One region of the Legionella sp. PATHC035 genome, then DNA from elsewhere that is predicted to be linked to it. Evidence: riboswitches for the same ligand, from Rfam matches in the RefSeq annotation. Region 1 holds a riboswitch; the other holds the start of a gene.

Region 1 (15,631 bases):
TCCAGTTCCGCGCCAGCACCGGCTTTAACTCGTCGCTGAATCGCTGAAACAATATTTTGATTTAAGCGAGTCAATTTTTTAGTAACCTGATACCATTGCCCAGCATAAAGAGCATCAACGTAAGTCACTCCAACTGTCATGTAAAGCATTGCTTTCTGAACATTAATCTGTGCTAAAGAGGCTAAATAGTCCGCATAGGTTGCGGTTTTTAAATACTTGAGACGACCACCTAAAGGGATAGGTTGAGTTATTGAAGCAGTGGTTTCTGCAGCTTCATAACCTGAATAACTGCCCGAACCACCAAAGTTTTCACCCGTTAGAGCCAGTTGGGGATTAGGGTACAATCCACTTTGTATGAAAGCCCCTCTCATGGCTTGGGCTTTATCTATTTCTGCCTGCAGTTCGGGATTATTACGATAAGCGATGGCCAGTGCCTGCTTAAAAGTAAGTGGGGTAGCAGCCTGTACTCCATTAAAAACGAATGGCATTAAGACTGCTGCGATTAATCTTAAAAAATAATACATCCCTGCCCTTATAAGATTCTTTTTTTGAAACTATTTTTAAATCTACCTTAATTTTCATCAACAGAGAATTGATTTGGTATAAATCCGTTATTTGATATGCTTAATTTATAGATGTTATCCCAGTCAATCTAATCACCATAAACCATGGAGTGGCGTCAGCATTATCTAGACCTAAGTTCAATAAAGTCTGAGTTTTATCCTCGATAACATCAATCAAGCCTCCTACTCTTTGAGGGCTGTTCCCCAAGAAGCCTCATTCAATGAATTGAGTCCCTGAGCAAGATAATAAATCGAGCGAAATCCTGCCTGCTCTAATAACAGTACAGCCCTCTGGCTTCTTTGGCCTGACTGACAATAAACAAGAATGGGACCTGAGAGATCAAGCTCATCAAGGCGCGCAGAGAGCTCATCCAAGGGAATTAATTTTCCACCTAGATTTTTATGATGGTGTTCCTCAGCGGTTCGTACATCCAACAAAAATAACCGCGGGTTTTCTTGCAGAAAATTGGACAAATTTTTACCGGAGATTGCAACAGCGTGGATCGCCTCTGAAGACAGACACAATCCAAAAGCGTTTTCGTCTAGAGTATGGCCGTAGACACAAAAGGGACATTCTTTATTTTTGCTCAGATGGATATTTTTTATTTCCATTGTCAGTAAGTTGATGCAAAGCAATCGATTTAATAATGAAGTACCACTAGCGGTAATCCATTTAATTATTTCAGTCGCTTGCACAATCCCTAACAATCCAGGCAAGGTACCGATAACACCACCATTTTGACAATTGACGGTAGTATCAGGAATGACTGGAAACAAACAATGCAAACATGGATTTTGTTGTCCGTAAAACAAAGAGCAATGTCCTTGGAATTGATAAGCACTGGCATAAACATAGGGCTTTTCTAAACGATAACACATATCGTGCACAAGATAACGCGTATAAAAGTTATCGGAACAATCCGCCACAAGATCATAGTGAGTGATGATTTCTTCTGCATTATGAGCCGTTAATCGAAAGTCATACGCATGAACCTTAATTTTTGAGTTGAGCGTATTTAACCTCATCTTTGCTACAGCAGCTTTGGCTTGGCCAACCTCTTTTTCTTGGTAAAGAATTTGCCGATGAAGATTACTTTCGTCGATGAAATCACCATCGATTATCCCTATCGTTCCCACTCCTGCACCAGCGAGATAAGGAAGCAGTGTAGCTCCAATGCCTCCTGCACCAAGACATAATACCCTTGCCGCTTGCAGCTTTTGTTGTCCATGAAGGCCGATTTCTTCTAATTTAATTTGCTGAGAATAACGTTCTAACTCAGATAAAACCGTCATATTGGGTTCCTTAACCTAGATTTTGCCGCAACATAATTAGCAATAATGTCTATCATTCAACAAAACTCAACAGTTGCTGCGTCGCTCTGTGGGGATCATCCGCTTGCGTAATTGCAGAAATCAGAGCGATACCATGAACTCCTGTAGCAACTACATCGGGCATACGCTCAATAGTGATCCCCCCTATTGCAACCAAAGGATAATTTAAAGTGCGTTGCCAGCGATGTAAGCGCTCAATCCCTTGGGCTAAAAAAGGCATTTCTTTGCTGGTCGTTGGATAAATGGGGCCAATCGCAATATATGAAGGACAAATCGCATGGGCTCGTGCCACCTCATAATAACAATGAGTGCTTACTCCGAGTAACAATCCCTGATTTCTGATTGCATCTAAATCTGCAGTATCTAAATCTGATTGCCCTAAATGCACTGCTTCTGCATTCAACTTTAAAGCCATGTCCCAATAATCATTAATAAATAACGTAGCACCATACTTTTTAGCCAAAGCAATACTTTGCTTCATCTCCTCTTCCAGAATTTTACTTTTTTCTTTAATTCGCAACTGAATGGTTTTTACCCCAAGTTTCAAAAGCATTTCGACCCAGGAGAAGCGATCAACCACAGGATAAAGACCTAATCGATGACATGGTTGAAATGGTTGGGGCGCCTCATACAATGGTTTGGATGAAAGATAAGGCAGGTCCATTTCATTCTCTGGGAACCCCCCATAATATAAACTGGTCCCTGCCAGACGGGCTGCTTGGTGTGCGTACATTTTTGCGATGATTAGTGCATCTTCGACTGAGTACCCCAGAACCAATGCCCCAGTAATTGCCGCGGATAAAACTGATCGAAGTTCCGGATATTTTGCATCAGAGAAGCGATTTTTCGTCAGCCAAAATGAAGTAAGCCCATTTGTCCAATAATCATGTTCCCATGAAGTTTCTTGCAGATGCCGCCCCAATAGAAAAATACTTTTAGCCCCCAGGGTTAATAATTCATGAGCCGCTTCCTGCATGGCTTGATGGGTCATGATCGCACGCTTTAAAATCAATTCGGCCTCAAGGGTATTCAAGACCAAAACATCTGCAAAAGAGAGCCCTGCAGTTAAATCATCCGCATCTTTATCACGATGCTGAGAAGGTAAAGTAAAATCTAAAACTACAGGCCCAGAATAATTGTTTAGGATTTCTAGGTCTTCGCGAGAAATGGATTCGCTTATTTTAATTGCCTTGGGATAATTGGATCCATTGAATAGCTGTTGTTGCATTTCAAGACCCAATCCACGCACTGTTTGCTGATCGATTTCACTACCAGTATTGCTCCACACTGTGTTCATCATAGAACCTCCTGATGCCAAAAAGGTGTATCGATTAAAGGGGTACAGGATTGGGCGGTAATCCGCTCCGGCATAAGACCTGCCTCGAAAGCACTTCGTCCAGCAATAACTGCATGTGAAAAAGCTTCCGCCATGGCTATAGGATGAATCGCTGAAGCAACCGCACTATTCAGTAACACCCCATCAAAACCTAACTCCAAAATCCGTGTCGCATGCGATGGCTTACCAATCCCCGCATCGACAATCAAGGTTACATCCGTTAATCGATGACGTAATGTCTCCAACGCAAAAGGATTGAGTAATCCTTTTCCTGAACCAATAGGTGCCGCCCACGGCATCAAAATCCTACAACCACAATCCATGAGACGTTGGCATAAAACTAAGTCATCAGTACAATATGGAAAGACCTCAAATCCTCGTTTTACTAATTCATTCGCTGCACGCAATAACTCAAAGGGATCCGGCTGCAGACTCAAGTCATCACCAATCACTTCCAATTTAATCCATGAAGTATTAAAAAGTTCACGCGCCATTTCAGCAGTAGTAATCGCAGTCTGTGCATCACGACAACCCGCAGTATTGGGCAGTAAACAACAATTCAAAGACTGAATGGTTTGCCAAAATAAATCGCTACCTGTACCACTGGCCAGTTGTCGTTTCAGAGAAACGGTAATTACCTCTGTTTTGGAGGCCCTTACCGCATCGGTCATTACCTCAAGTGATGGATAACCCGCAGTACCCAAAAGCAACCGACTTGTTAAAAGCTTATCTGCTAAATGCCACATGATTACCCTCCTTGCATTGGCACGATGAGATCAATACGATCTCCCTCGTACAAGGTCGTCTCCGCAAACATTGATTTGGGGATAAACTGATTATTAATTGCGATTGCCACATGTGCAGCAATATCGTTCTGCCGTTCAAGAATGGCCTGTAGTGTAGTGGATGCATCTACAGTTAGTGGTTCATCATTTATGTAAATGATCATCAATAAGCCTCCCAGAGCTCAGGATAATAAATGTCTTTTTGATTGCTCCTTAGTCCACGTAGAATTTCTTCTACCAATGCCGGCGCGATTAAAAATCCATGACGATAAAGTCCATTTACCGCAATCAGTTGCTTTGCATATTTTATTCGCGGCTGATGATGCACTAACGTGGGACGACAGTGCGTCACCGTTTTAATGATTCGTGCTTCAGCAAACCCTCGGTGGACATAGTAAGCAGCTGTTAATAGTTCAAGCGTCGTCCGTACTGAAATTGGACTGGAGTCTTCTGTCTCCAATTCGCTGGCCCCGATAAGGTAATAAGAGTTCGGACGCGGAGCAATATAAATGGTATATCTTGGATGCAAAAAGCGTATTGGCCTTTGTAATTGCACGTCTGGTGCATGAAGCCAAATCAGTTCTCCACGAAGCCCACGTAAATTTGCAAAAGTGCTTTTTGCTCCTAGGCCTCTGCAATCAAAAACAAAATCAAATAAATAAGTGGTATTTCCTGTTTCTACTTTACCGGAGTGGATGTAAGAAACATAAGTTTGGTCCCGCCAAAGGACTCCTTGTTGGTAAAGATGTTTTTTGAGTGCCAGCAATAAACTCTGATTATCAAGTTGCGCTTCTTTGGGGAAATAATACCCTGCATGGAAATGATCCAGCTCGGGTTCAAGCTGCCTCAGAGAATCTTGAGTGAGCACTTGATAACCTGAGTCACTTAATTTACTCACAATCCGTGTACTGAACTGCTGCCATTCTGCTTTATCTCGAGGGTGGTGCACCACAAGAGAACCTTTTTGACGAAAATATACCGGTTCCGTTAATTGATGCAAAACAGACTTCCATAATGCATCAACTGATTCCATTCCCAACTTGAAAATTACATGTTCCGCTTTATCAAGCTCAGACCAAGGTGCCAATAAACCTGCAGCGGCGTAGCTGCAATTATTGAACGCGCTTTCTGCCTCAAATAGGGTTACCTGCCATCCCTCCTTGTGTAAACGCAAAGCCAGCAAACACCCCATGATCCCAGCACCAACAACAGCAACATTTTTCATTTCATTAAAATCACTCAAAAAGAACATAGCGTAGGTTGAGCCTTGCCCCAAGAAAAAACAACAAGATGATTAGCAAATACTGCTTGAACCTTCTTAAGTGGGGCCAAGGCCTAACCGACAATTATTAACCCACACAACATGCAATAGGCTCTAGATCAGAATGAGGCATCTTCGGCAGTAGCTCGTTGGTATAACACGAATGCACTGAGAAAGAGTCATCAATTACTCCTAAATGCTTGCCAAAACGCCCTACCTTATTCCAATCACGTTCTACATTCAAAAGCGTGCGCGAGAAAAAGGGCAAGCTTCGAATGAAAATCGTATGATACATAGGCGTTCGTAACTGAGGCTTTGTTTTACATAACAGTTCGTAAGCTTCATCTGGATTTTCGGTAGTAAACGCTGCGCCGCGTTGGGTGGCTTTGAGAAAACCTTTAATGGTTTCAGGATTTTTTAGCATCCTTTCAGGCACAATAAACTGAATGGAGCAAAAACAGCAGCAACCTAGACCGGCTAGCTGATCCAGGCGTAAAAATACTGTTTCACCACGGAGATGCTCCAATTCAACTTTTTGAAAATTAATAAAACCAATGCCGGTATCAATTAGGTCACGACAAATTGCATCAGTCACATTCATGCCAATACGCACTGTTTCATAACTGGCCGAATCAATACCAGCTAATTGTGCCAAATTATCAATAATGATTTTGCCGAATTCACCAATATACCCTACCCGTTTACCGACAATATCTTGGAATGAATTAATGCCACTGGACTTCAATGCGATGAGCCCGGTCGGAGGTTCATCCAATAGCGTTCCAATTGATGTCACAGGATAACCCTTCGCACGAGCGGCTAAAGTATGAATCATGGCTTTAACACCAAAATCAACATGCCCCATACCTACAATTTCAGTCACATCACTGGGATCACTAGGCTCCAAAATTGCAAGTTTTATGCCTTCCTGTTGGTAATAACCTAATGAATGAGCAACAAAAATTGGGGTATGGTATGGGTTTGCATACCAATTCAGTAATAAAGTTGTTCTTGTAGATAATGCGCTCATACCATAGCTCCTTATATTGATTGATAAAATAAAGGATGGCTAAAGATATCGCGTAAAGACTCAATTGAAGAAGTTAACCTTCATTAGAACTGTTCGGAATCACTGGCAAAAAAGCTCGTTCACCAAGGCAGGTCATTCAAAAGCTTAACTGTGCTCAAATGAAATTCAGTTTTAAGGCGTTCTTACGCTGGTATGAACCAGATCAAGTTCAACGGGTATTTCTCAGACGTTTATCACGACACCCCGCGCCATCAATTGTTGGTAATGCTAGCTGTTATGGAAAAAACTGTCAAACTTTATAAACGGCTAGAAGGTAATAATACCCTCATCCGCCCTAAGGGCACCTTCTCTCCATGGGGAGAAGGAAAACTCATTTAAATTCCCCTCTCCCATTTCGGGAGAGGGGCAGGGGTGAAGGTAAAATTTATTTATGATTCTGCACATAAAACACATTATGCTGAATCAAAAATCGCTGACACAATAAAGGAGTATGCTGCAGTAAGTGATGAAGATATGCACAGGTGAATTGCTGGGAACACGTGGGGCAAACGCATTCGGCATCAATAAGCTCAAATTTCATTTGTGTTTTTGGATCCATTAAATCGACATCCCCTGCACGACTATAAACCTTTCCTTGCAATGCGGCTCGGGCTGGTTCGTCCGTCTCAATAAATTCGATACCCTGATCGTGCAAGCGCCGTATTAATTCGGCGTCAAAATTGCCCATGATATAACGTGGCAGGTGCGTCCAACGATTTAATTGTTCCCAATCCAACTCGTTCATAACATGAAAATAAACGCCATGCGTCCTAACCACTGCATGTTCCTTGAGATCATCTGCATGTATAAAAGGAACAATCGCATCATTCCAGTTATCCCAAATTTGTGGAAAATCTTGGGTGATGTGTTGGGGTAAAATCACTGCATTGGGTTTTAAATGCTGAATCAACGAGATCAAATCTCCCAAATTAAGTTTTATTCTAGAACCATCATAGGGAGATTTTAGCGTAAAGATTCCTTCTTTATTTGCCACAAGTGATGCGGCATTCAGGACGATAACATCAGGCCAAACGAGATAATGTGACAAATCAGATATTTTTTTAAGCACATCTTGACCCGGTTTATACAACAGACTCTCTAAAGAGAAAGATGCCGCGGTTACTTTTGCCTCTTGCCAATTTGCCGTGGTAAGACACAAACCTGCTTCCGAAGTTAAAACGGGTAAAAAATTCTGTGCTGCTGCCAACATTCCTGATCTCCTGATTAAGCTAACTGTCTTCATCGTGAGTGCAGCGCCGGCTCTCCCCCATTGTGACACTGCGCTACAGGATGGAGCTCCCTCGCCATGCTGGGGATGACGAGCAGCTGCACTCAGTTTTTGGGTAGACAGTTCGCGGATTTATAGCAATAAACTGGTATCACCATAACTAAAGAATCTGTATTTTTTTTCAATTGCTTCTTGATAAAGCATCATCGTCTGTTTATGACCAATAAAAGCGGAAACCAGCATTAATAAAGTCGATTCAGGTAAGTGAAAATTGGTCATTAATCCATCACAAATCTTAAACTCATATCCTGGGTAAATAAAGATGTCTGTATCCCTACTGCATGGAGTGAGTACTCCATTCTGGACCGCACTCTCAAGACTTCGCATAGCAGTTGTGCCGACTGCAATCACCCTATTTCCTGCAGCCTTTGTAGCATGTACCGCAGCACATAATTCAGGACTTATTGTAAATCGCTCGCTATGCATTTTATGATCTTTGATGTTATCGCAACGAACCGGTCTGAATGTCCCAGCCCCAACATGCAAAGTAAGATAAGCTACTGCAACACCTCGTGAATGTAAGCTGGCTAATACGGATTCATCGAAATGCAAACCCGCGGTTGGTGCCGCTACAGAGCCTTCATGTTTTGCATACACTGTTTGATAACGGTCTTGATCCAGATGTTCATCATTTCGGGTAATGTAGGGAGGTAAGGGAATGTGCCCTATCCCATTTAATAACTTCAAGACATCCATATCCGCTTTGCAAGTGAATAAATCATCCTGCCTATCAAGAACTTCAATTTCTTTATTTTGTTCCAGCTTAATAATTGAGCCCGCTTTCAATGACTTGCTGGCTTTAATATGAGCTAGAAAAGTGAACTCACCCGTAATTCGCTCGACTAATAACTCAACCTTCCCTCCAGTCGTTTTTTGGCCATGAAGACGGGCTGGGATAACTTTGGAGTCATTCATTACCAATAAATCACCCGGGTTTAAAAAATCTGCGATTTCACGAAATTGGTAATGACCGTAGTCACCTTTTTGACGATCATAAATTAAAAGGCGCGAATCACTACGATTTGGCAAAGGATACTGGGCAATTAATTCTGAAGGTAAATCGAAGTAAAAATCCTGTTTATTCATAAAGCAACCTGAAAAATAAATTGCCGGCATTATACACGAAATACCCTCATTCATCATCCCCACTGAATGCAATTCCTAACAAAATTACATGTGAATTAAAAAGTTTTATTTTGCCTAATCTTTTTTTGGCAATGTCGGATCGACATTAGGGGTCGGTGTTGTATCTTTTATTAATCGTTTGGCACTATAGAGCCATTGAAGCCTTTGCTGTGATTCCATAATTTTCTCTGGCGAAACTTGTTCGATTAATTTATTAAGCTCCCCTTTGTTTTTAGGGGATATGGTTGAACTTTCGACAATATTTCGTGCTTTTTCTATATCGTCTTCTTTAGGTGCTTTTAATACCAAAGATTCAAATTTCTCGATCATTTGTGAATAGCTGGCATGAGCATCTGTTTTTGGAGTATGTGACAAACGGGGATTTCTACTTAATAATACTTTTTGGGCACGCGTTTCCCTTAAGGTCTCTCCCATTTGATCTCTGGCTCGTTGCATTTCTGATTTTTGGTTTTTTAATACTTCTCTTAAATTGAGGGGTTGTTCGTAGCGATGTATATGCTTCTGCAAATTTTCTTGTATTTTTTCGAGACAATTATAGCGAGGCGTTTGAATCCGTTCTTTAGCCTGCTCAAAATCACGCTTAGCCTGTATCCAGTCCTCTTCAGTCAATTGATTAGGATCCTTGTCTTTAGGAAGCAGAGCATAAGAACCATTATCGGTTTGCACAAGAAATTTTGCATCCTCATGTTTCATACTAAAACGGGCTTGTGAATAATCAAACACTTGTTCTAATTTATCATTGAGAAGGATTTTCTTGTTGTTCATTACGTTCAACGCGGAAACCAAACCTCGTTCACGTAATTTCAAGCCTTCCATTTCAGGGTCCAATTGTCCAGGGATGCTCTGATGCTCTCGTATTTTGGCTCGGGTTTGTTCCAAAGCGAAGCGAAATAATTGTTCATAGTTCGTTGTTGTTTGGTTCAGATGAACTTTATGAAAACTCAGTTCATGTTCAATCGTTTTAATCTGTCTACTAAGACGTCTTTTTTCAACTTCATGAATCTGGGGATCATCAGAAACGGTGCTTTTATAGAGTTCTTCCTGCGCTTTATACCGTTTGAGATCGTCTACCAAAATCGATATTCTTTGTGCAGAAAAAGCGGTAGGGTCTCCTTGCGGGTGCTTGAAAATAGGCAGTTGCAAATACGCATCCAGTATATCGATATGGGTATGAAGTGCCTCATGGTAAGCGTCCATACGTCGCCCTTCCTCTTCGAGAGCCGCTAATTCCTCTTCAACCTGCTCTAATTGCCGTTCCAATTCATCCAGTTTTTCATCTAAAACTTTAATGGTTTCAACGTAATGAGCGATCATATCTTCTATCATTTGAAGTGGAGTGCGATCAAAAGTGGTTTCTTGACTCTGTTCGTGTTTACCCTTTGGAAGATGTTTGTCGATTTCAAGACGAATCAGCTGATCTACATTTTTAGCCAGTTCTTCTCGCTCTGCAATAATTCCCATGAGAAGAAAAATCAAGTGTCGCTGTTGGCTGAGCATTGCTTCTGTATTACGTTCCCTGATTGATTCAATTCGAGCCTCTTCTTTCATAATTTCTCGAGCAATCATGGTTAATGTCACATTACCGCCAGTTGTTTTTAGAAACTCAAATACCTCCGCGGCATTTTTTAACCCAAAATATGACAAAAATTGAGTCGCCAAATAAGAATTTGTTCCGATATTATTAGGTTGATTGTGTTTTTCTATATCTGCAAACCATTGCTCCATCCGGTCTGAAATATTTTTTTGTTCTGTAAGGCTTAAATTTTGCCATATTGGAGTGGCGGCTTCTGTTGCAGAAAGGACCGAATTCTTAGAAATCACTTTGATACTCCAATAAAGCACCTTTGTTTAAATTATAGGCTATTTATGGAGAGAGAAGGCTGCTTATACACCGCAAGCACGTTTAAAGCTACGTATGAATCTAATTCAGAGGATACGAATTAAGTGGTCTGTCTCTATTAGGGTTTTTGGGTTCAGGCACATCGAACCCAAAAACCTACCTCCCACTTTGAATTAACTCGTTGCTAGCAACCAGAAGGATATGTATTTCAAGGTGTAGTAAATGAATTGAGCGATGCAGATTCGAACAGAGATCTTTCATCAGGAAAACTGGGTTTCGCAGCAAGCACCGGATTATAGTGACCTGGTTCTCTATCATCCTTCGAACCAAGTCCGGATTGCTCGCTAGGCTCGTCGCTGGTTAACTTTGTATAGGGGGATGCATTGAGTTTCCATGGTTCACTTTCTGTAGCAGTCGAAGATTTTGAAGGGAACAGCTTTGCAGCAAATTTACTGCCCTGACCCGCCAAACCGCCAATGAGTAAAAATGGAGACCAAAGCACAGCACCTACAGATTTTATGACTCCCATAAAACTTAGTCCATCCTCATTCACAACACGCGATTTAATCATCGTGAATACGTTTTTATCACTGTTATAGCATTCTTTAGCGCTGGAACTTAGATAAGCACATCCCAAAATTGCATAGAAAGCCAGTGCTCCAATGCCAAGAGTCCCAAGAGTCCCAAGAGTGCCGACAGTCAATGCCATTGCACCTGTGGCACTTGCTCCAGTAAATCCAGCAGCTGTCAGTGATGTGGCAGCTAATCCAACCGCACCTAGAGTAAGTTTGAGAATTAAAGCAAGAACGAAAATGGGCGCAACGACAAAAGCAAGGATGAGAAATGCTCCCGATCCCCAGCCTGGACCTGTGGAATAACTCTGACGATAGCTGTAACCTCTTCTGCGGGGAAATATTTCAACCGCTGTTTGGGGAAGTACTCGAACCGGAGAAACAGGTGGATAAAGGGGTGTATGAACGTGAACTGTGGGATTAGTGGAAGAGGGATTATGGTGGTGATGATGATGACGCGAATCTACATTAACTTGAGAACCTACACCGCTATAACCAGTATGTTGATCATGACCATGATATTTACCGTACACTTCAGTCTCCTTTATTATTATTAAAATCCGAACTACCGGTGGCAAGTATAAAAAAGAAAACTTAAGGTTTTATTAAGAAAATGCAGCTTTCTTTACAAAATATTTACATTTCTTTACAAAAGATCAGAGAATGATTAACAAAAAGACAGACAACACCCAAATGATGCTGGATGTTACATAGGGATGCTGGTAGCTCTTAAAGGTTTTTCTTCGGGAAAGAAAATCAAGAACGAGTACCGGAACTACCGAAAGAAAAGTCAACATGAACACAAGTACCACTTGCAGTGCCCAATTCTGAAAAGGCATAATTTGTACTAAATAATTGAGAATATCATGCAGCATTTCACGCAGATAATAGATCGCCCATAAAACCCATAAATCAAAAGAAAAGATTAACCAGGAAGCAACAAAGAGAGGGATTATTAACTTAGCCCCTTTAATGGCAAAAATTTTCTTAATGGTTTTGATGAATTCTTCTGAAAAAAACACCAAAATCGAACCAAATAGAACAAGTAGAGTGAGCGTCAATAACATTTATTAGCTCCTTTTCTCAATATCTTCCAGTGCTTCCCAACGCGCATAAAATTGGGTTAATAAAGCTTCATCTTCAGCCAACCCCTGATTGATCTTTGCAATGACCTGAGCTTCTTGTTGGTAAAATTTGGGATCCGCCATTTGTAGCTGCAATTCAGCTATTTTTTCTTCCAGTTGCTCAATTTTCTGTGGCAACTGAGCGAGCTCGCGTTGCTCATTAAAACTTAATTTATTGGTTGCTACAGTGCGTTTTACAACGGGTGCCTTGACTCCCTGTTCGCGCTGTTCCTGTTTCTTATGCATTTTATAGTCATCGTATCCACCAACAAATTCATTGAACTGCCCTGCTTCTTCATACACTAGGACACTGGTCACCACCTCATTGATAAATGCCCTATCATGACTAATCAATATTAAAGTTCCGGGATAATCAACTAACATATCCTCAAGAAGCTCCAAAGTTTCAATATCCAAATCATTGGTCGGTTCATCCATCACCAACAGATTAACGGGTTTAGCAAACAGCTTGGCTAACAATAACCTGTTTCTCTCTCCGCCGGAAAGCACAGAAACCGGCTGATTAAATCGTTCCGGTGAAAATAAAAATTCGCGTAGATAGCTGGCAACATGTTTTTGTTTACCATTTATTGTTACATAATCTGCACCATCACCGACATTAAACATGACGGTTTGATCTTCACGCAAGTGCCGACGCAGTTGATCAAAGTAGGCAACACTTAAAGAAGTACCCAACTTGATCTGTCCGGAATCAGGCTGTAATTCTCCAAGCAATAGGCGTACTAAAGTCGTTTTACCACATCCATTAGGGCCAATTATTCCAAACTTATCCCCTCGAGTGAGTAATAAGGAGAAGTCACGTAAAATTGTTTTATCCCCTAGTGTATAATTCACCTGATTGGCTTCGATCACTACCGAGCCCGAACGAGTGACGTCTAGTGAAAAGGACTTAACTTTACCTAATTGATTACGTCGTGCCTTATATTCTTCTCGTAGAGCCTTTAATGCGCGAACCCGACCTTCATTACGTGTGCGTCGCGCTTTGATACCCGTACGAATCCAGGCCTCTTCCTCAGCCAACTTTTTATCAAATAAATCATTTTGCTTTTGTTCGCTCAGACGAATCGATTCTCTTCTATCGAGATAGGTTTCATAATCACAATCATGCTGATAGAGCTTGCCTCTATCGATTTCCACAATTCGATTGGATACCTGGCTTAAAAACTCTCTATCATGGGTAACCAACAACACAGTACCCTTGAAACTTTTCAAGTAAGACTCCAACCATTCGATTGCTTCTATATCCAAATGGTTTGTTGGTTCATCTAAAAGTAATAAATCGGGCGTTGCAATTAATGCAGCCCCCAATAAGACACGACGTTTCATACCCCCTGAGAGATTATTCATCCGTTCGTGGGTAGCAATGCCTAAACGACTGGCCATAGTTTCGATTTGTGGCAACTTGTCCCACGCATGTAAATTATCCATCTGTTGCTGACATGCGGCCAATTTTTCCAAGTCACCCAATTGGGAAAGTTCATTAAAACGTGATAAAACTTCGCCTACTTCACCAAGACTTCTCACTAGGAAATGATAGACAGACTCTTCTCCGGTAATTGGAACTTCCTGGGTCAAACCAGCAACGCGCAAACCAGAAAGTTGATTGATTTGACCACTATCTGGGGTCAATTCACCTTGCAAAAGTTTTAGAAGCGTGGATTTACCCGCTCCATTTCGCCCGACTAATGCGATGCGATCGTGGGGTTGGATCTGCCAATCGGCATTATCTAATAACTGATTTCCCGCAATATTGAGGGACACTCCATGAAGGGAAATAATACTCATACACGAACTCTGACTATAAAGTTACAGCCTGAACAAAGCAAAACGAAAACCGAGTTTTGCCGTCATTGGATGACGAGGTTTTTGCTTTCGCTTCACCCAGACTACAATACTAATATTAGACTACTTTTTAAATGAATTTATTTTGAAGATAAAACCATTATACCGTCCATCTCGACCTGAGCACCACGGGGTAATGCAGAGACACCTATTGCCGCTCTTGCGGGGTAAGGTGCAGCAAAGTAACGACTCATTGCCTCATTAATTAACGGAAAATGGCGTAAATCGGTGAGGTAAACATTCAATTTCGCTATATGTGCCAAGCTACCACCAGCCGCTTCACAAACAGCTGACAAATTTTCTAATACTTGAGTGATTTGCAGTTTAATGTCCTCACTGCAGAGTTGCATGGTCACAGGATCCAGTGGTATTTGTCCTGATAGATAGACTGTATCACCACATCGAATGGCTTGTGAATAGGTTCCAATCGCTTCGGGAGCCAATTTTGTATTTATAGGTCGCATTAATTATCCCCTTGTTTCTTTCTATAAAGACGCATCACCACTTTATTTGCTCGCAACCTTCGCATGACCCGAGCCAGATGCGTTCTATCAACAACACTGATTGAGAAGGTAACCGCATTATGCCGACCATCACGTGGATCGACATTGATATTACCTATATTGGAGCCTGACTCAGCAATAGCAGTTGCCAGCGCAGCTAAAACGCCACGCTCATTAATCACATCAACAGTAATATCAACCCAATATTCTCCCTCAACTTGTTCATCCCAACGTAAGGCAACAAATTGCTCTGGACTGGTTCGCGAATTTTTTAAAGTGGCGCAATCACTGCTATGAACAATAATTCCCCGGCCTTGTTGGAATTTACCAACAATATTATCGCCAGGAATAGGTTGACAGCACTCGCCAAAATGAACCACCATTCCCTCAGTGCCTTTAATTGCCAAGGGTCGTGTTTTAATTCCCTTGTCTAACTCATTAGAGTCTTGGGTGACTACCAATCTTTTGGCAATTACCATCGCCATTTGGTTGCCTATACCAATCGCATAGAGCAAATCATCGATTGTTTTATAATGCAAGTCACTCAATAGCGCTTGCAATGATTCGGGGGGTATTTTGGCGTAATCGCTGGATAGTTCATTTAATGATTGCTCAAGTAGACGTTTTCCTAAACTAATTGATTCGGTATTTTGTTGGCTTTTCAGAAAATGGCGGATATTAGAGCGCGCTTTACCGGTAACTACAAAATTTAACCACGCTGGGTTAGGATGTGCGCCGGCCGCAGTCACAATCTCAACGGTCTGCCCATTGGATAAAGGAATGCTGAGGGGAACTAATTTTCTGTTGACTTTCGCTGCCACGCAACTATTACCTACTCCAGAGTGCACTGAATAGGCAAAATCAACGGGTGTCGCCCCCTTAGGTAATTCCATAATATGGCCTTTAGGGGTAAAAACGTATACCTCATCCGGGAATAAATCAATTTTGA
Region 2 (15,631 bases), 830 kb from region 1:
CGCTAAAGGGTTAAAAATGGTGGTATAATGCTTTAATTTTTCCGCATTGATCGACTCACGTAAGTCCATCTTTTTTTTGAGCTCTTGCTCTATGTAATCCATTCCTTTTAAAGCAATATTTTGTGAAAAAGGTTTGCCATTAATAGCAACAATCCGCTGGCGTGTATCATCATGATTTCTATCGTCCATGGCTCTCTCCTTGAACTGGTAACTCCTTCCTAGGAGTTGCATTTCCTCCTCTTTTTTGTCATTAAACAATCCTTATTGACTGATATTTCGACAATAAGTATAGCATATTTTTCAGTGCTTACTGAGTTGAAAGCGATTGCACTAATCAGGATCTATTCGTTTTTCTGTACTACTCATCATGTAAATTTTAGATTTTTTTCCATTTCGGTTTGTTCCAATTGATCAATAGGAAAATTGATGGTCCAAGGCTTTATGGGTTGTGGTAATATGGTTTCTGTGCAGTAACTTTCCAAATCTTCAGCGGAAATATGGTCAATATTGAATTCGTCAACCAGGAGTTGATGTGCCTCTTCAAAATCAGTCACTATTTTTTGAATGGAATCATTTCCTTCGCTTTTAGAGAATTTCAAGTGTTTCGATTGGGCATCCCAAGCTAATGATTTACGACCCTGTTCGGTTATGATGCCAATTACAGTTTTAGAATCGCGTATTCCAATGGCTAAGGGATAACGCTCCAGTTTGAGTAAATTCAGGGCTGCTTTTTCTTGACTGATAGGGCATAAATTAGTCTGCATTAAGCGAAGCCATCCCTGCCTTGTCTTTTTTTCGAGCACATAAACGTTATCAATCGAGTGAAACTTGAATTCATCCTCATTTTGAGTAATCGGCTCATTTGTTCCTGTAATCCGTATCGGAAATCGAGGTGCCGAAGAACCGAGGCCCGGATCTAAAAGGAATTTTTGTTCATCAATTTGTACCATTAAAATCAGATGCGTGAGAGGAAGCTGAAGTATTTCGGGTGAATTGACCGCCGCCCCCATAAGGACGCGTGCAGCACAAAATGAAACAGCATACCCTAGTTGTGATAATGCATCAAATAATAAGGCGGCTGATTGAAAACAATAGCCACCATGTTCTGCGGTAAGTAAATTCTTATAGCTAAAAAAAGATAATGAATCTCTATAGACAGGGTGCTGCCGGGAAATTTTCCTTAATTCAAAATTTGAATAGGGAAAGGTTTGAACATGCGCAAAATAGATGGCGTTTAAATAATTGATTTTCTCCTCACTTGAGGTTTTATCAGGTAAGGGCACAATTTTTATTGCTTGCAGATACTGTTTTAAGTTTATTTTCATGGTGGCTATTCAACCTATTTGTTTCATGATAACGGTACTTAATATTTTGGTTTAATTCCAGTAGGGTAATGCACTACAGCGAAGAAATTTATAACCATCCTCCACTCGGGGAACATTGTGTTCCCTCTCTGTCATCCCCGTACAATGAGCGCTCTCCTCATGGTGATAGGTGCTATTCCATGGAGAGGCCTGGCTATGCTTATGGTGACGGGGCGGGTAAGTATAAGCGCTTTTCACTTTAAAAATTCCCTTACCCGCTTGCAGGAGAAGGGCAGGAATTGAAGGCATCGCTTATCTTCGCTGGTGATCCACATGGACTTCACGCACTAGGGCGAGCCATGCTTTCGCAGCTTCAGAAAGATAAGCGTTTCTGCGCCATGTCATTGCCATATTCCATTGAAGTTCCTTTTCTTTAAGTAAAAGAGAATGAATTTGGATGTGTTGCCTTTGCATCGCAATCATTCGTGGCAAAAACGTAACCCCAAGGCCTGCAGAAACCAGTTCTAACATAAAATCTATTTGACTGCTTTGTGCCACTATTTTGGGCTCGAAACCTATTTGGTGGCTCGCATCCATAATCATTCGATGTAAAGCAAAGCCACTCCCGAAAAGAATAAAAGGAATCTCTTTCAGCTCCGATAAAGAAACGGAATGTTTCGTTGCCAAGGGATGGTTTGATGCTAAGAGCGCCACCAACGGTTCAGAGCGGATTGGTTGACAATCAAACTCTTCAGGAATTGGTAATAAGGTCCCGGCGAAGTCGATGTCTCCTGCCCGCAAACATTCTGCGAGCTTATCACTTCCATGTTCGATGAGCTCCACCTCAATACCTGGATAGAGCTGATTATAACGAGCAAAAAGGGGGGCAAAAAGGGTGCTGCTTCCTACAGGAGAAATACCGAGGCGTAATCGTCCTTGCTTTAAGCCCCGTATCTCATCAAGTTCTTTCAGAAGATCATCCCGCTCGGCAATCAGTTTGAGGCCTCGGTGATAAACAATTTCGCCCGCTTTTGTAGCTACATTACGTTTCTTAAATCGCTCGATGAGGGGAAAACCCAATTCATCCTCAAGCTGTTTTATTGCTTTACTCACGGTGGACTGGGTTGTGAAAAGAATTTCGGCTGCTTTGGAAAAACTCCCTTGGCGTACAACCTCGATAAATGTATGAAGCGGTTTAAATTCCATAAGTATTCCAAAATAGAATGAATACAAGTCTATAAATTCATTTTATTCATAATGAATAAAGATGTACACTTATTTGAAAGAATAATGATCATAACGGATGAATATATGGCATTAAAATGGGTGAAAAAGCCCCTATTTCAAGTTGGACTGGTTTGCCTATTTTGGCTGACCAGCGATCTGGTTGTTAAGCTTACCAAACTGCCTGTGCCTGCAGGAATCCTGGGCTTAGGTGTGGTTTTGCTTCTTTTGATGACCAAATGCATGAGATTAGACAGTATAAAGCGCGGCACTGAACTACTCCTTGGAGATATGCTGCTTTTCTTTGTTCCAGCGGTGCTTGCAGTCCTCGAGCATCATGAGTTTTTGAGTGTCCTGGGTCTTAAAATTCTGTTTGTGATTGTGTTAAGTACACTTTTGGTGATGTTAGTTACCGCGGTGGTTGTCGATTGCTGTTATCGTTGGAGAATTGCTCATGTTCAGTCGTCTACTGGCTAACTCAGCGACACATACGGTCTTTTGGTCATTTATAACCATAAGCCTGTACTTCATTGTCAAACAATTGTATCGCCGGTGGTCCTTTTGGTGGCTGATGCCGCTTATTCTCACCCCCCTTCTAATAGCCTTGATGATTCATCTATTGCAGGTCAGTTACCAGGATTATTTTCGAGGAACACAATGGCTGGTCTTATTACTTGGACCAGCTACTGTCGCCTTTGCTATTCCTATATATGAACAACGTGCGCTGATTCGTAAACACTGGCCCGTGCTGTTCATTGGGGTCATTACTGGAAGTTTAACCGCCATACTCTCAAGTTGGGCATTAGCTGTTCTGTTAGGCCTTGATGAAAATGTACGCCTAAGCTTGTTACCGCGCTCGATTAGTACACCATTCGCCATGGAAGTCTCTCGTGTCATTGGCGGCACACCGGATCTGACCGCCATTTTTGTTATTATTACGGGCATCTTGGGAGCAGTTATTGGTGAGCTGATTCTCATGTATGTATCGTTCAATTCATCCCTTGCACGAGGTACTTTTTTAGGTGTAGGCGCCCATGCAGCAGGAACGGCCCAGGCGCGTAAAATAGGGCAAACCGAAGGAACAATTGCCAGCTTGGCGATGATCTTGGTTGGTCTTGTAAATGTAATTCTGCTTCCTCTAATCAGCCATTTTCTGAAATAACCATGCTACTTTCTGGCCGAATCTCAAGTCATCCCGAGCCTCAGCGGTATTCCCAAGCCTACTTCTGTGCCACAGCGCGGAGATCCCCGGTACTTGAGAGGACGTGTAACGAATTATGAACCAACATTAAATTTCAGTTGTTAATCACTCCTTAAGCTTAGTTGTTTTAAACTGATAAAAAGCGAAAGAGGAGACTACCATGTCAAACAAAAAATTTACTGAACGTTTGAACCAGGAGCTCGATGAGCTTGGTGTTCCTGAGTTAATGACTGAGCGGGTACAAGTATGCTCCAAATTATTCCAATTACCTAAATTTAAAATTGAAGCGCTCTTGCACGGTGTTGTTGCTTTAGATGACGAATCCATGCAAAAAATTGCCGATGAACTTGAAGTCAGTGCGGATTGGTTGTTTGGTGACACTAAAGGAAAAACAAAGCTTCACTAGTTAGTTATACAATGCCGGAATCTTCGGACCCTGTTCCACCTTACTTCGAGGACAACAAGGGAGCTCCCTGTGGCAAGACAATACCACAATTAGGAGGTTGCTTGTTGCACTCGGATGATGGAGGCAGTGGTTCGAAGACAAATTTTCAGGCTAATAAGGTCGGTTTTTATAATTAATCAACACTTGCCTTATGGACCATTTGCTCCACTTCTTTGTCCAGTTCAGCTTGTGCCAATGAAATAATGCCATCCAATGAACGTGAAATCTCACCTTGAGTAAATGGGTTAAATGAATTGGTAGTATAGGCAGAATACAACATGGCTAGGGGAAATAAAACTGAGAATAGCACTTGCCTTACTGATTCACAAAAATAAGCGGCTGTATCTAAGAAAAATTCAGGGCCTCCACAATATTCAGAATGAGATAAATAATAAGGGATCGCACACAGGGTACCGACCAACAACATGAGGGGGGCATGAACTATTCCAACCAGACCTTTGCAAAAATCAAAGAAGAGATTGCCTTGTTTCCAAGAGTCTGCTTCAATTTTTATGGTCTCATGGGCACTTCGTACTGAAGTAACGACAGTTATTCTTCTTTTAATTTTTTTGGCGTCATCAATAATGGACTGGTAATCTGGTTGAGATTGGCTTAACTTTTTATTTATTTCTTGCACCCCTTGATAGAGATCTTTATAAAACTCATATTGCATCATCGCATTAATTGCCCTCAATGCAGGAACTTCGTCAGCATCTGTTAAGGCTATCAGATCCCAAGAAAAATGTTCTTTTCCCCGAAAAAAAGTCCAGGTGTTGAAAATTTTATTAGGATCAACCATTTCTTTTAGGTGCGTCGGTTTAGGTATTAATGCGGCAGAAGTAGCTTTTCCGAGACAATATGCCCATTTCTTTCGGCAAGTTTCATTAAGAGTCGATTCTAAATGTAATGTAATACGATTGATTTTAGGTTGAGAAAAGAACAACTTGTGACCTCAGGTAGGATAAAAAAAGTGCTTAATTTTATTGGGGGTATAGTAACAGATCAATGAAAATAAGTCTTAACAAGAGAAGAAGTATGGCTATTGCAATCAGGTTAAGGATAATTTCTTAACCTGAACCAATCTGTTTTGTTTGTTATTGTAAGATTCGGTGGAACGTGTTGACTCCGTGATTGATTACATCAACACCATTAGCAACTCTGGGAATTGTAGAATTGGGTGAGAAAAATCCGAGTCCCGCTTGAATTCCTCGAACGATGTTGGCACCTGCAGCCCAATTATTCAATGTATTAGGGGCAATTGCTTCGAATGCATGAATTGCAACATCCGGAAGATACTCGATTACTGCCGCTTCTGGATTATTGATGTATTGATACATAACAAGCCCAGCTACCAATGCATTGTAGCCTCGATACACCGTGCTCCAGCTTAACAGGTTATACATAGTCACCGATTTTTGGGGTGTTGCAGATTGTTTTTCATAAGCCATGTTCACTACTCCTTATTATTGTAAATTATAGAAATCCTTTTATCGTGCCACATTATAAATTAAGTTTTGAATTTATATAAGAAATCATTCTACTAAGACCCCTTAAATTCCTTCTATAATTAAGGTTGAAGTTGAAAAAAAACAAGTTAAAATAATGACTTGCTTCTGGAAAACCTTAATAAAAAAATGCACAGGCATTTTCAGTAGCTCAATTACGCAGTGGATTAAGCCAGGATTTAATCCCCATTTATATTTTTTAAAAGGATTTTGAAATGCCAGGATCAACTTCAAACATATTAAATCGTCTTCAGGCACGCGTGCCAACCTCTTCTTCAGCCCATAGGAATACGCAAAGAACGAATGGCGGTTTATTGGTGACGCAAAGTACAATACAGGCAGGAATGCAAATTAATAATACAACAAGTCCTATTGCGTTAATCCCTATCGCTTTTGCCCAGACCCTAAACTCCGGGTATGCTGTAGTACGCTCCGATACCCACCTCAATGAAAAATTGATCCAAGGGCTTCAAGCAATTTTTTCTGCAGTGATCTTGGGATTGGCAATCAGTTTGGTATTTCATGATGACCAAATAGTGAAGCAAGTCATGTTCTTATTTCAACTCCTCTATGGAGCCTTGTTCCTCGTTACCTGGGGTGGTAGCGAGGTTTCTAAAGATACATCGTCAACACCTACCAACAATGGAGTCGCACCTCTTCTACTTAAATCGATTATTAAGAGCCCTGCTGAGGACGATTTAGAAAAGGGTGAAAAAAGTGAAAATGAAGAAGAGGTTGACGCAAGTGATGACGAGAAAATAGAAATAGAGGAACAGAGAAAACTCTCTAACTCGAAGTAATCTTGGTAGCGAGGAGCTATTCTCATTCTGCATAGGCTGGCCTTGAGCAGTTCTTTGCCAAGGTCAGGTGAATATGTCGCGGGAGGGTGCATTGCACATTAGAGCAGGCTTTTAAATATGGGATGAAGGCTGCGGTGCGCTATCCTCTCCAAGTTTTATACCAGTCAATATTTTTTGAAATATATCAAAATTTTTGCTTTGTGAACGGGTATCAATGATTGGAAACATGATGTGGTGGAAAAACGAGGCTCTTTTTTCAATTTCCTCAGCATAAATTTCAGCGATGAGTTCGGGTTCATTTTTAAATTCGCCGCAACCCCAGGCGCCAAACATTGCATAAGGTTGGTTGGCAATAATCAAGGTGTCTAGTTGTGCTGCAATGCGTCGTCGTAAATCATCCCGGTGTTCTTTGACGACTTCTGGCGCCTTTGAATGGGATTCAGCAAAGTGTTCTGGTGCTGCAGATCTTAATTCACGGAAGGGAAAAATATTAGTTGGCACGAGAAATGAAAAGCTCATATCCGGATCAGCAACCTTATTGGTTGAAAAATCATCCATTGATGGTGTAATCAATACTTCCGGGCCTCGAAAACAAATTCTCGGTTCATCGCTAAGGAATGTTTTACATGCGTTCGGTGAATAGGCTTCGTTACAACGTTTCTTTAAAATTTCGAGTTCTTCATTGGTCATTCTCCTTCGGCCTTCTACCAATTCCACGCCTTCAGGAGTATAAAGAAATGCATTCTCGTAATCTTTATCATATCGGACTATTTTATCAATTAATGAAAGTGCGCATGTGGTTCGATGCCACATGTTTTCTTCCTGGGCACTTCCACCTTCCAATGACCCTCCTCCAGGATAGAGGGAATTGGCCATATTTAATATGGAATAAATTTTTGCATACTTTTGGGTAGCTTCCATCGCCGTAACACCCCAATCTTGGTATACGACCTCAACCACGGGAGGAGGCTCGGATCTTTTCTTCTCCCAGGAAATCATATTTGCCGTTGCTCTCTTTGTTAATTCCTGTAATTTTTTAAAATCACTGATTGAAGTTAACGTTTTGCCCATGCTTTCATGACGCCAAAGCTCACCAGAGAGAGAACCTTTGAATAAATTGGGTTTATGGGCTTCATGAACACTAAAAATGGCAGCATATTCTACCGCATGACTGACGCTGGGAGATTTTCCTCTAAAAAACTTTAGTAGCATAATGCACAAACCCTTATTTTTTTCATTCAATATGCCTCGTTATGGAACGCTCTGAATCAATATCTTAAAATAAATGCATCAAACAAACAGGCAACAAAAGTGTTAATAAAGACTACTGGAAAGAACCTTATATCCCTCCCTTTCTATCAATTAGAGTTGAAAACCTCTAATTCTATGCGTAGACGAATTCATCTGGCTATATATTGATAATAGTGTATATGATTTGGAATTCAAGAACAGCACGCAGGTCTGCATGTGTTGACCGATTTCAGACACAGAATTCATTCATCGGACTCGCTCTACTGATTTATTCTTAAGAGAATAACCAGAAACAAGCTTGAATTAGAAAATTGTCAGTATTTAGTTGAATTTATATTCCTTAAGCCGCAAATAAGTTATATTAAGAGAATCATAGAACAAGGAGCGTTTATATGATGAAAAAATTAATAACACATTGGATTGGGTTCATTCTATTTTCTTTTTCAATTCAAGCTATTGCCAAAGATACGATCACCGTTCAAGTAAAAACAGATGAAAAAACAGCTGCTGCTTTAGGATTTACTGTGGAGGGTAAAAAATCCGGTGCTCGCGGAAAGTCCTATTCAGGCAAGGGACCTGCGAATAAGGTATATATTTTTGGCTATCGAAAAAATTCAGCATTTGGTCCAGATATTTTATGTGGTTCCCAAAAGCTCGCTAAAGACAGTATTGTGACTTTAGTAACTACAGGAGATCATTGCTCCATTGAAATCGATTAGGGGCTGCTGACCATTCTTCGACACTCGGGTTATGCAGGATGATTGTAGTGTCTTTATGAATTTGCGAACATGAGGCCCGCATCCTCAATCATCTGCTCATATATCAAAACCAAAACCGAGCCTTGATGAATTTCCAAGATAATATCAGCGCGTCGTGTTCGATTGAAACACGAAGTTTTTCCTGGAAAAGAAAGTTGCGAATGATTCAGCTCCCATTGAAGCCCCTTTGAAGAAATAGTTGCTGTGGGTATTCCGATTAATGAAATTTTTGTATGCATGGGTAATGAGCACCCCATACTTGAATTTTCATTTAAAACAAAGCCGCGTATCGGGGGCGCATACAAAAGACAATTTGTTTCCATGAAAATATTAATATTATTCAATACATGATCCAAATGCCCGCCATTGATTCCGACAATAATCGCAGGTAATAAATCATTCTCTTTCAAATAATGCATCGCCTTTTGATAATCACTAGAATTTTGATCGGCTGAATGAAGATAAGGATGGTTTTCTAAGAGCGCTGGTCGGACAGAATCCAGATCCCCAGTGATCAAGTGCGGGCTAATTCCACGCGCTAATAGACTATTGGCTGCCCCATCCGCTGCGATAATGGGCAGGTTCAGCCTTTTGAAAAAGGACGACTCAGGTAATTCTCCATTGAGGCATAAAATCGATTGATAGCCTGTTAAATTAATTACATCGTGCATCATAATGTCTTTTTAAAAGAATAAGCAGCAAACTGACAATTAAGCCTACGACGTTAGAACTGATCACAAAAAAGGAATCCGTGCTGCTTCCATAAATAATCCACGCTACAGAACAGACGAGGTAATTAATCAACATGATCATCGAAAGATCCTGAGTTGATCGTGTTTTTAAGGATTTGATAATTTGCGGCAATAAGCCGATAAACGAAGTAATAAAAGCAATAACACCTGAGAACATCACTATTGACACATTTTCCTCCGCTCAGACGAATGAGATCAGGTTCCAAGGGTTGGTTCATCCTCTCAGCCATAACTGGCACCCCTAATGTACGAACAATATTTTACCATGAAGGGTAAATGCAGAAAAGTAAATCCTCTCAATGCTTCATTACTTGACCATTTTATTTGCTACAACATCATTTCGCTTTCATTTAAATCAGAAAAATTTATTCAAATACAATCTAATTACTTTTAATTAAAAACGACATCTAAATAACCCAAAGAACCATAAAAAATACTAAACGTTAAGATTTTGTTAAGGTTGAGGTTCTAAAATATAGTTTATAAATTGATCAGTTAGAGGATTCATTTTATGGGTAAGGTTATTGTTATTCATGCGAATTGTCATAATCCAACCGCAAAAGGTGATTTTGCATTCGCCGGTAATATTGCTAAGGATATTGTCCGCGAGCTCGGGAAAAAGGGAGTAACGGATATTGATGTCGTTTTAGTCAGTACGCTTGATGGAATTCCTCGATTTAAAAGTATGTACGGGAATCCAGTCAATGGTCGTATCTCAATAGAGGGTACTGATGTTGGACTGTCTTCCTTGGAAGAGTTTGATGCGGTTGAAAATACAGTGGTAGCCTTTATCGATGCCAATCGGTGTAAGCATTCAGCTGCTCATCTTGTGAAACGAGTTCTCTCTCCTGACAGCAAATTCTTATTTGTAGGAAACGTAAACCAAGCGGCCTTTGCAGACATGTTTATGCAAACATTATACCGTATGCAAGCCAAGCAGGATCAACCTGAGGTCTATGACTCATTTAGTGATAAGGATATGTTGATTGGCAGTGCAGGTATTGGCCAAGATCGATTAGGTTTACCTACCATTACTAAAGCAGAGGATTTACCGGCATTAAATGGTCCTGAGAAAGCGTCTCTTCCGACGGGTAAATATGGTTTTATGTATCTTGCCGCAGTAGATTCTTCTAAAGATTATAAATTAATCGCACAATACATTAAGTTAAGTGGTCAAGATAAATATGTTCTAGTCGGGGATTTTGGCAGTAAAAAATCGGATATCCAATATGCATATTATCATGATACGACATTGCCTACTTCCAAGTCACTGCCAGCAATCGAATACCATCAAAGCTTACCCAATGGAGTAATGCGCCAAACAGTTGCTCGTTCATCAGGCGATTTGGTTTTGTCAACGGGGGTTACCAGTACTTTGGAAGCGATGAGGGATAAAAAGCTGACCTATTATCAGGATATGTCAAACAATACCGAATTCGTTGCCGCTTATTTAATTGCTGTGAAATCAATGGTTGCAAGTGATACCACTTTATTTGGCGCCATGCCAAAGATGATTATCGAATTATCAAATCTGCTTTTTGCAAACAAGCCACTCAGTCGGGTTGATATGGAGCGTACCCATGAGTTGTTAGAAATCTCTTCTATCAGCTCCAGATTGGTGGACACGAACCAGACGATTATGGATCAAGCCAGTGGAAAACTCGCACCAAGACTGCTTACTTTTTTGGGTGAGTCACGTAAGACACACGATTCAGTTCAACTCGCCAATATCTGTGCTTCATTACGTAAAAGAGGTGAATTGGGTAGTCCAGTGCATGATCAGGCCCTCAGAAGAGCTGCAACTTGGGGGCGATTATTTGAACTTAAGGTGCTCATCAAATCAATGCCGAAACCGGATTTGGATAAAACAGACTCTAATTATCAACGCACAGCACTGCATTGGGCCGTTTATAGCAAAAATTTGGATTGCGCGCGCGCATTAGTGAGAGCTGGAGCATCTCTAGATCTTCAGGATAGCGAGGGGCAAACGCCGCTTCATAAGGCCGTGGTACGGGGTGATCGAGAAATGATCAAAATGCTTATAGAGGCAGGTGCTTCCCTAGATATTCCTGATAAGTCGCACCATAGCCCTAAAGATTGTGCCCCAGATGGTGGTGTCCTGGCATTTATTAATGATTGTCATTCTCACCTACAACTCAAAGCCTAAAACATCTAAATAAGCCATAAAAATGGGTTTTCACCTCAAGGTTGGGGAGCTTAAAAGTCCCCAATCCTTCTTCGTACTGACGCAGTTTTGTCCTTGTTTAACAGAATCACCAGGTTAAACTTTGTGCAAAAAGTCAACTTTTTTCATCTGTTCAAAAGGCTTTCTTTTTTGCATAATGGACTGCGATGTCAGTTTGGTTAAAATTTTTTCTTTCTAAATTGACATTAGAGTTGATTATTGATCCTTAAAGACATGTTCCTTGAGGATGTTTTTCAGATAAGGAATAAAAATGAAAAAAATTGTTTTGTTAATCATGGGATGGACTTTAATGGGTTTGGCAGTAGCTGCAAACAACCCCAAAGAAGAGGTTCGGCATATTGTGACGCTCAATGGTCTGGCTCAAGGCGAGGGACGGTTTATTCGCACTGATGTTATTGAGAATGGTAAATATAAATTTGGCTATTATTTTTGCGGTACCCGCCATAGCATAGTTTATGGAGATATCGTTTTTGCTGACGAAGTGGGTGAGTCCTATCGTGTAGAACGCTCCATTAAGTTTTCCATTTGCCAGGATGAAACGTTAACGGATTGCCATGAATTTGCTACGGACCAGTTTACTATTTTTAAGAATAAAGACGGTTATTTGGAAACCGATAGTCGGCCTGTTTTACCTCTAAGTATTGCCTCAGTAAAAGATGCATTTAAAGCCTGTGAGCCTAATCCAGAAGAAGATAATCGGATGAAAAAAATAATTCATGCGGGCAGTAATTATCTGATTCGCCAGGGCTGATTTTGTAGCCTGGGTATAGCGGTGCGTATTTCACGGCGCCAAGAAATGTTTAGTTAAAAAAATCCCTCCTCCCGCTTGTGGCTGAGGGGGTATTCATCGACTCCACCCTCATCCGCCCTAGCGGGCACCTTCTCCCCGTGGGGAGAAGGGACATTTCTTGAATTAATGGCAGTGACGCAAGATATTTTCCATTAAAAAATCCCCTCTCCCACTTTTGGGAGAGGGTTAGGGGTGAGGGTTATTCATCGACTTACCCCTCATCCGCCCTAATGGGTACCTGCTCTGCATGCGGAGAAGGGAAAGACAGATAAAATCTTGATTCCAGATTTTTTTGCGAATTTAGAGCAAAAGTATCGAGATTTTACTATAATGCCCACTATTTTTTTTACAAAATGAATATTATGTCGCAACCAAAGACCTCGATTTTATTTATTGGCTTACTGTCCGCTTTTTCTTTACTTACATTTGATCTCTATCAACCTTCGCTACCCTATATCACAAATTTTTTTGGTACCACACATAACTTAAGTCAATTAACCTTAAGTATTTATCTGTTTGTTTTTGGGGTGACTCAATTAGTTTGGGGGCCGCTTATTGATCATTTTGGACGGCGTCGTTTATTGCCGGGGAGCTTACTCATTGCCGCTCTTGCCAGTTTAATCTGTGCCTTTGCTCCAAATATCTTTGTGCTCATTCTAGGCAGGGCATTACAGGGATTTGCTCTGTGTTGTGCTAATCTGGTTGCATTTTCAATCTCGCGCGACTTTGAAGATACTGTAGAGCGCGCCAAGGTCTTATCCTATGTCTCTATGATTGTTTCAATATCTCCGATTCTGGCTCCGGTATTGGGTTCGCTCATTTTTACTTATTGCAGTTGGCAAGCGAATTTCATGTTAATGGCCGTGATCGGTTTAGTACTGTTACTGAAATCGCGCCATGGATTATTGGAATCGCCATTTTGGACTCAGCCCAAAGAGCCTTTTAATGTGAAACAAGTGATCAAAGCGTATCAAGAGATCATTCCATCGCCTACACTTTGGAGTGGTTCTTTCATTATGATGTTTAGTTTTGCCGCCGTAATGCTTTCAGTGATTAATTCGTCCTATATTATAATCGATCAATTGGGTTATTCACCTTTAGTGTACGGTATTCTATTTATAATCAATGGCTTAAATATTATTGTTGGAAATTACTTAGGTATTTGGCTGCGTAAGTATTTCAGCATGGCTTCGACAATTTATCTTGGTAGCTGGTTTATCATCAGTGGCGGTTTTGCGATGTTATTGTGCGCCAATCTCTCTGAATTTAATTTATACGTATTGTCTTTTGCTTTAATTTGTAATTTGGGCATTAGTTTAACTGCACCGGCTACGATGTCGATGATGCTTGCAGACTATAAGGAAAATGCAGGTCTTGCACTGGCCATAATTCATACGGTACGGATGTTTGGCTCATCCCTATTAACTATTTTAAGTGCCTATTTACTGATGCAATCACTCATTGCCTTGCCTTTAGGATTAATTTTTTGTGGATTAGGTGCTCTTTACAGTTCTTGGTATTTTAACCGTTTGACGACGAGTGATTCTGAATTTGATGGGGCAGAAGCAGCTTAGCATGTTTATTTTTTGATCATAGTACTGCTTGTTATAAACAATCAGTCAATATAGAATCAAAAATTTATTGATGAGTTTGGTGATCTTATGATGCTACGATTTAGTTTGCTTCGTACTAATAAAGCGGTTACGAATCAGAAATATAATTTTTTTCATAGTAATTCTTTTGACAAAGTCAAAAAAAATGTTCCTTTAAGAGTCATTGACCTTAATTTTTTCAAGGATACTACGTTTAGAGGACAACCAATTGGGCAAAATTTTGTAAGCGATGTTCTCAAAGAATCTGGGGTTTCTGTTGGATTTAGAGAGGTATCGGCAGAAGAGTTAGGTAGTAAGCCTGCACAAACTCTGTTAGGGTTATTATGGGATGAAGATTTGGCATTAGGTAAAAAGAAAAAAATAACGAAACAAAAATTTCTTGAGCATTTCCCGGATGATGCTACGAAAAAAACAAAAGCCATGATACCAGGGTTTCATTTTTCTGATTTTGTATCCCCCCAAATGCATGACGTATTAGTGGTTGACTATAACAACATCCCTAATGAGTCGCAAACCACACCGGTGAATGAAACAAAGGCATTATCCTTGCAACCTTCAGGAAGAATAATAAGTGCAGTTCCTGCTTGGGCCATTATCATGAAATTAGCCAAAGATGCAGTGAGAGTGCGCGCTGATGTGAATCCTTTTTATGTAGACCGAGCCATTTTATCACCCCAGCTCAAAGCGGACCTCGATAATTTAGCCGCAGAATTTTATAAAGTATGTCAGGTGGTGAAAGAGGATGTAGATCATCCAGATGTGCATCAATATCGCAAAAATTTTCACAAGTTTTATGAGAGCTATGCGATTGAGGCAAAATCTGGACAAAATCAGCTGGATGCTATTCGAAATGAAATAGAGCAATCAACAGAGAGTCACCGGATGTCTCCCGTGCTATAAACAGCATAAAGTTTCTCGATCATGCTTTGCTTCAATTTTATGTGTCTGAGCAGAAGCGAGACTTATCTGCATATGATAATGCTTCTCATGGATTAGAGTCTGTGTATAAAGTCTTCTCTATAAATTTTTCTTGGCAATTTATAGGGAAGACTTTTGCTTCGGTTTAAGGTGTGGTGACTGTGGTATCTGGGGTATCCTCTATTCCCATACCATACTGTTCTAAATTTTCCTTTATAGCTTGTATTTGCTTGCTTCCCAGCTTTGCTTCAATCGCATAGTTCTCATAAAATTTATGCAGGCTCTTGCGATACTCCCGAACGTCTGGATGATCAATCTCATCTCGAACGACCCGACATGCTTTATAAAACTCTTCAGTCAAATTATCAAAGTCCTCTTGGAGCTGGGGTGATAAAATGGCTCGGTCTACATACAAAGGATTCAAGTCAACATTGAATGTGAATCCATCTCGGGTTATTTTCATGAGAATCGCCCATGCTGGCACGTTGCTTATCGTTCTTTCATACTCATTCGTATATACAGCGGGCTCACCTTGTGGGGAGTAAGATGGAGTGGTATCCGATTGCTCTGCTAATGGGGAAAATTGTTGATCCTCGGGGATGTTGGTGTAATCAACAACGACCACTGTTTTAGTGGATGGTAATAAAAAGCTGGAGAATTTAAATCCCACGAAGATACTGTCGGAAACCGATATCCCATGAACTTTTGCCGTATCTGATGCATGGTCAGCAAGGTTTGCTTTGGTTTGTACTAGGTCTCTGGTTCCATCAGATTTATAAGCCACGATCTCTTTTTTTCCTACCATTCCTAACATGGCTCTTGATTCTTTTTTCATTAATTCACTTAAGGACATACCTCTAAACC

The links. Region 1 has a riboswitch for thiamine pyrophosphate ahead of OQJ13_RS14055 (ABC transporter substrate-binding protein). Riboswitches for the same ligand answer to the same signal wherever they lie in the genome.
Region 2: linked by a shared signal. The riboswitch ahead of OQJ13_RS10430 (SemiSWEET family sugar transporter) and the one ahead of OQJ13_RS14055 (ABC transporter substrate-binding protein) in region 1 are both predicted to bind thiamine pyrophosphate.

Annotation. Positions count from the first base shown of each region.
Region 1 covers NZ_JAPHOT010000001.1:3,191,456-3,207,086, reverse strand. Annotated here, with positions in the region: gene OQJ13_RS14085 (TolC family protein) at 1-488, opposite strand, end outside; gene OQJ13_RS14080 (HesA/MoeB/ThiF family protein) at 747-1,856, opposite strand; gene thiE (thiamine phosphate synthase) at 1,909-3,195, opposite strand; gene OQJ13_RS14070 (thiazole synthase) at 3,192-3,977, opposite strand; gene thiS (sulfur carrier protein ThiS) at 3,980-4,180, opposite strand; gene thiO (glycine oxidase ThiO) at 4,180-5,241, opposite strand; gene OQJ13_RS14055 (ABC transporter substrate-binding protein) at 5,366-6,307, opposite strand; TPP riboswitch at 6,470-6,563, opposite strand; gene OQJ13_RS14050 (queuine tRNA-ribosyltransferase) at 6,732-7,556, opposite strand; gene queA (tRNA preQ1(34) S-adenosylmethionine ribosyltransferase-isomerase QueA) at 7,707-8,720, opposite strand; gene OQJ13_RS14040 (hypothetical protein) at 8,835-10,601, opposite strand; gene OQJ13_RS14035 (hypothetical protein) at 10,829-11,725, opposite strand; gene OQJ13_RS14030 (hypothetical protein) at 11,849-12,259, opposite strand; gene OQJ13_RS14025 (ATP-binding cassette domain-containing protein) at 12,263-14,122, opposite strand; gene OQJ13_RS14020 (RidA family protein) at 14,260-14,643, opposite strand; gene spoT (bifunctional GTP diphosphokinase/guanosine-3',5'-bis pyrophosphate 3'-pyrophosphohydrolase) at 14,643-15,631, opposite strand, start outside.
Region 2 covers NZ_JAPHOT010000001.1:2,363,416-2,379,046, forward strand. Annotated here, with positions in the region: gene OQJ13_RS10370 (hypothetical protein) at 1-189, opposite strand, end outside; gene OQJ13_RS10375 (arylamine N-acetyltransferase family protein) at 366-1,325, opposite strand; gene OQJ13_RS10380 (LysR family transcriptional regulator) at 1,617-2,510, opposite strand; gene OQJ13_RS10385 (CidA/LrgA family protein) at 2,616-3,005, shown strand; gene OQJ13_RS10390 (LrgB family protein) at 2,983-3,690, shown strand; gene OQJ13_RS10395 (hypothetical protein) at 3,890-4,135, shown strand; gene OQJ13_RS10400 (hypothetical protein) at 4,308-5,117, opposite strand; gene OQJ13_RS10405 (hypothetical protein) at 5,269-5,622, opposite strand; gene OQJ13_RS10410 (hypothetical protein) at 5,895-6,479, shown strand; gene OQJ13_RS10415 (poly(ADP-ribose) glycohydrolase domain-containing protein) at 6,591-7,691, opposite strand; gene OQJ13_RS10420 (hypothetical protein) at 8,123-8,449, shown strand; gene OQJ13_RS10425 (thiamine diphosphokinase) at 8,503-9,159, opposite strand; gene OQJ13_RS10430 (SemiSWEET family sugar transporter) at 9,143-9,409, opposite strand; TPP riboswitch at 9,396-9,493, opposite strand; gene ankY (Dot/Icm T4SS effector AnkY/LegA9) at 9,752-11,407, shown strand; gene OQJ13_RS10440 (hypothetical protein) at 11,697-12,197, shown strand; gene OQJ13_RS10445 (multidrug effflux MFS transporter) at 12,599-13,810, shown strand; gene OQJ13_RS10450 (hypothetical protein) at 13,898-14,749, shown strand; gene OQJ13_RS10455 (hypothetical protein) at 14,913-15,631, opposite strand, start outside.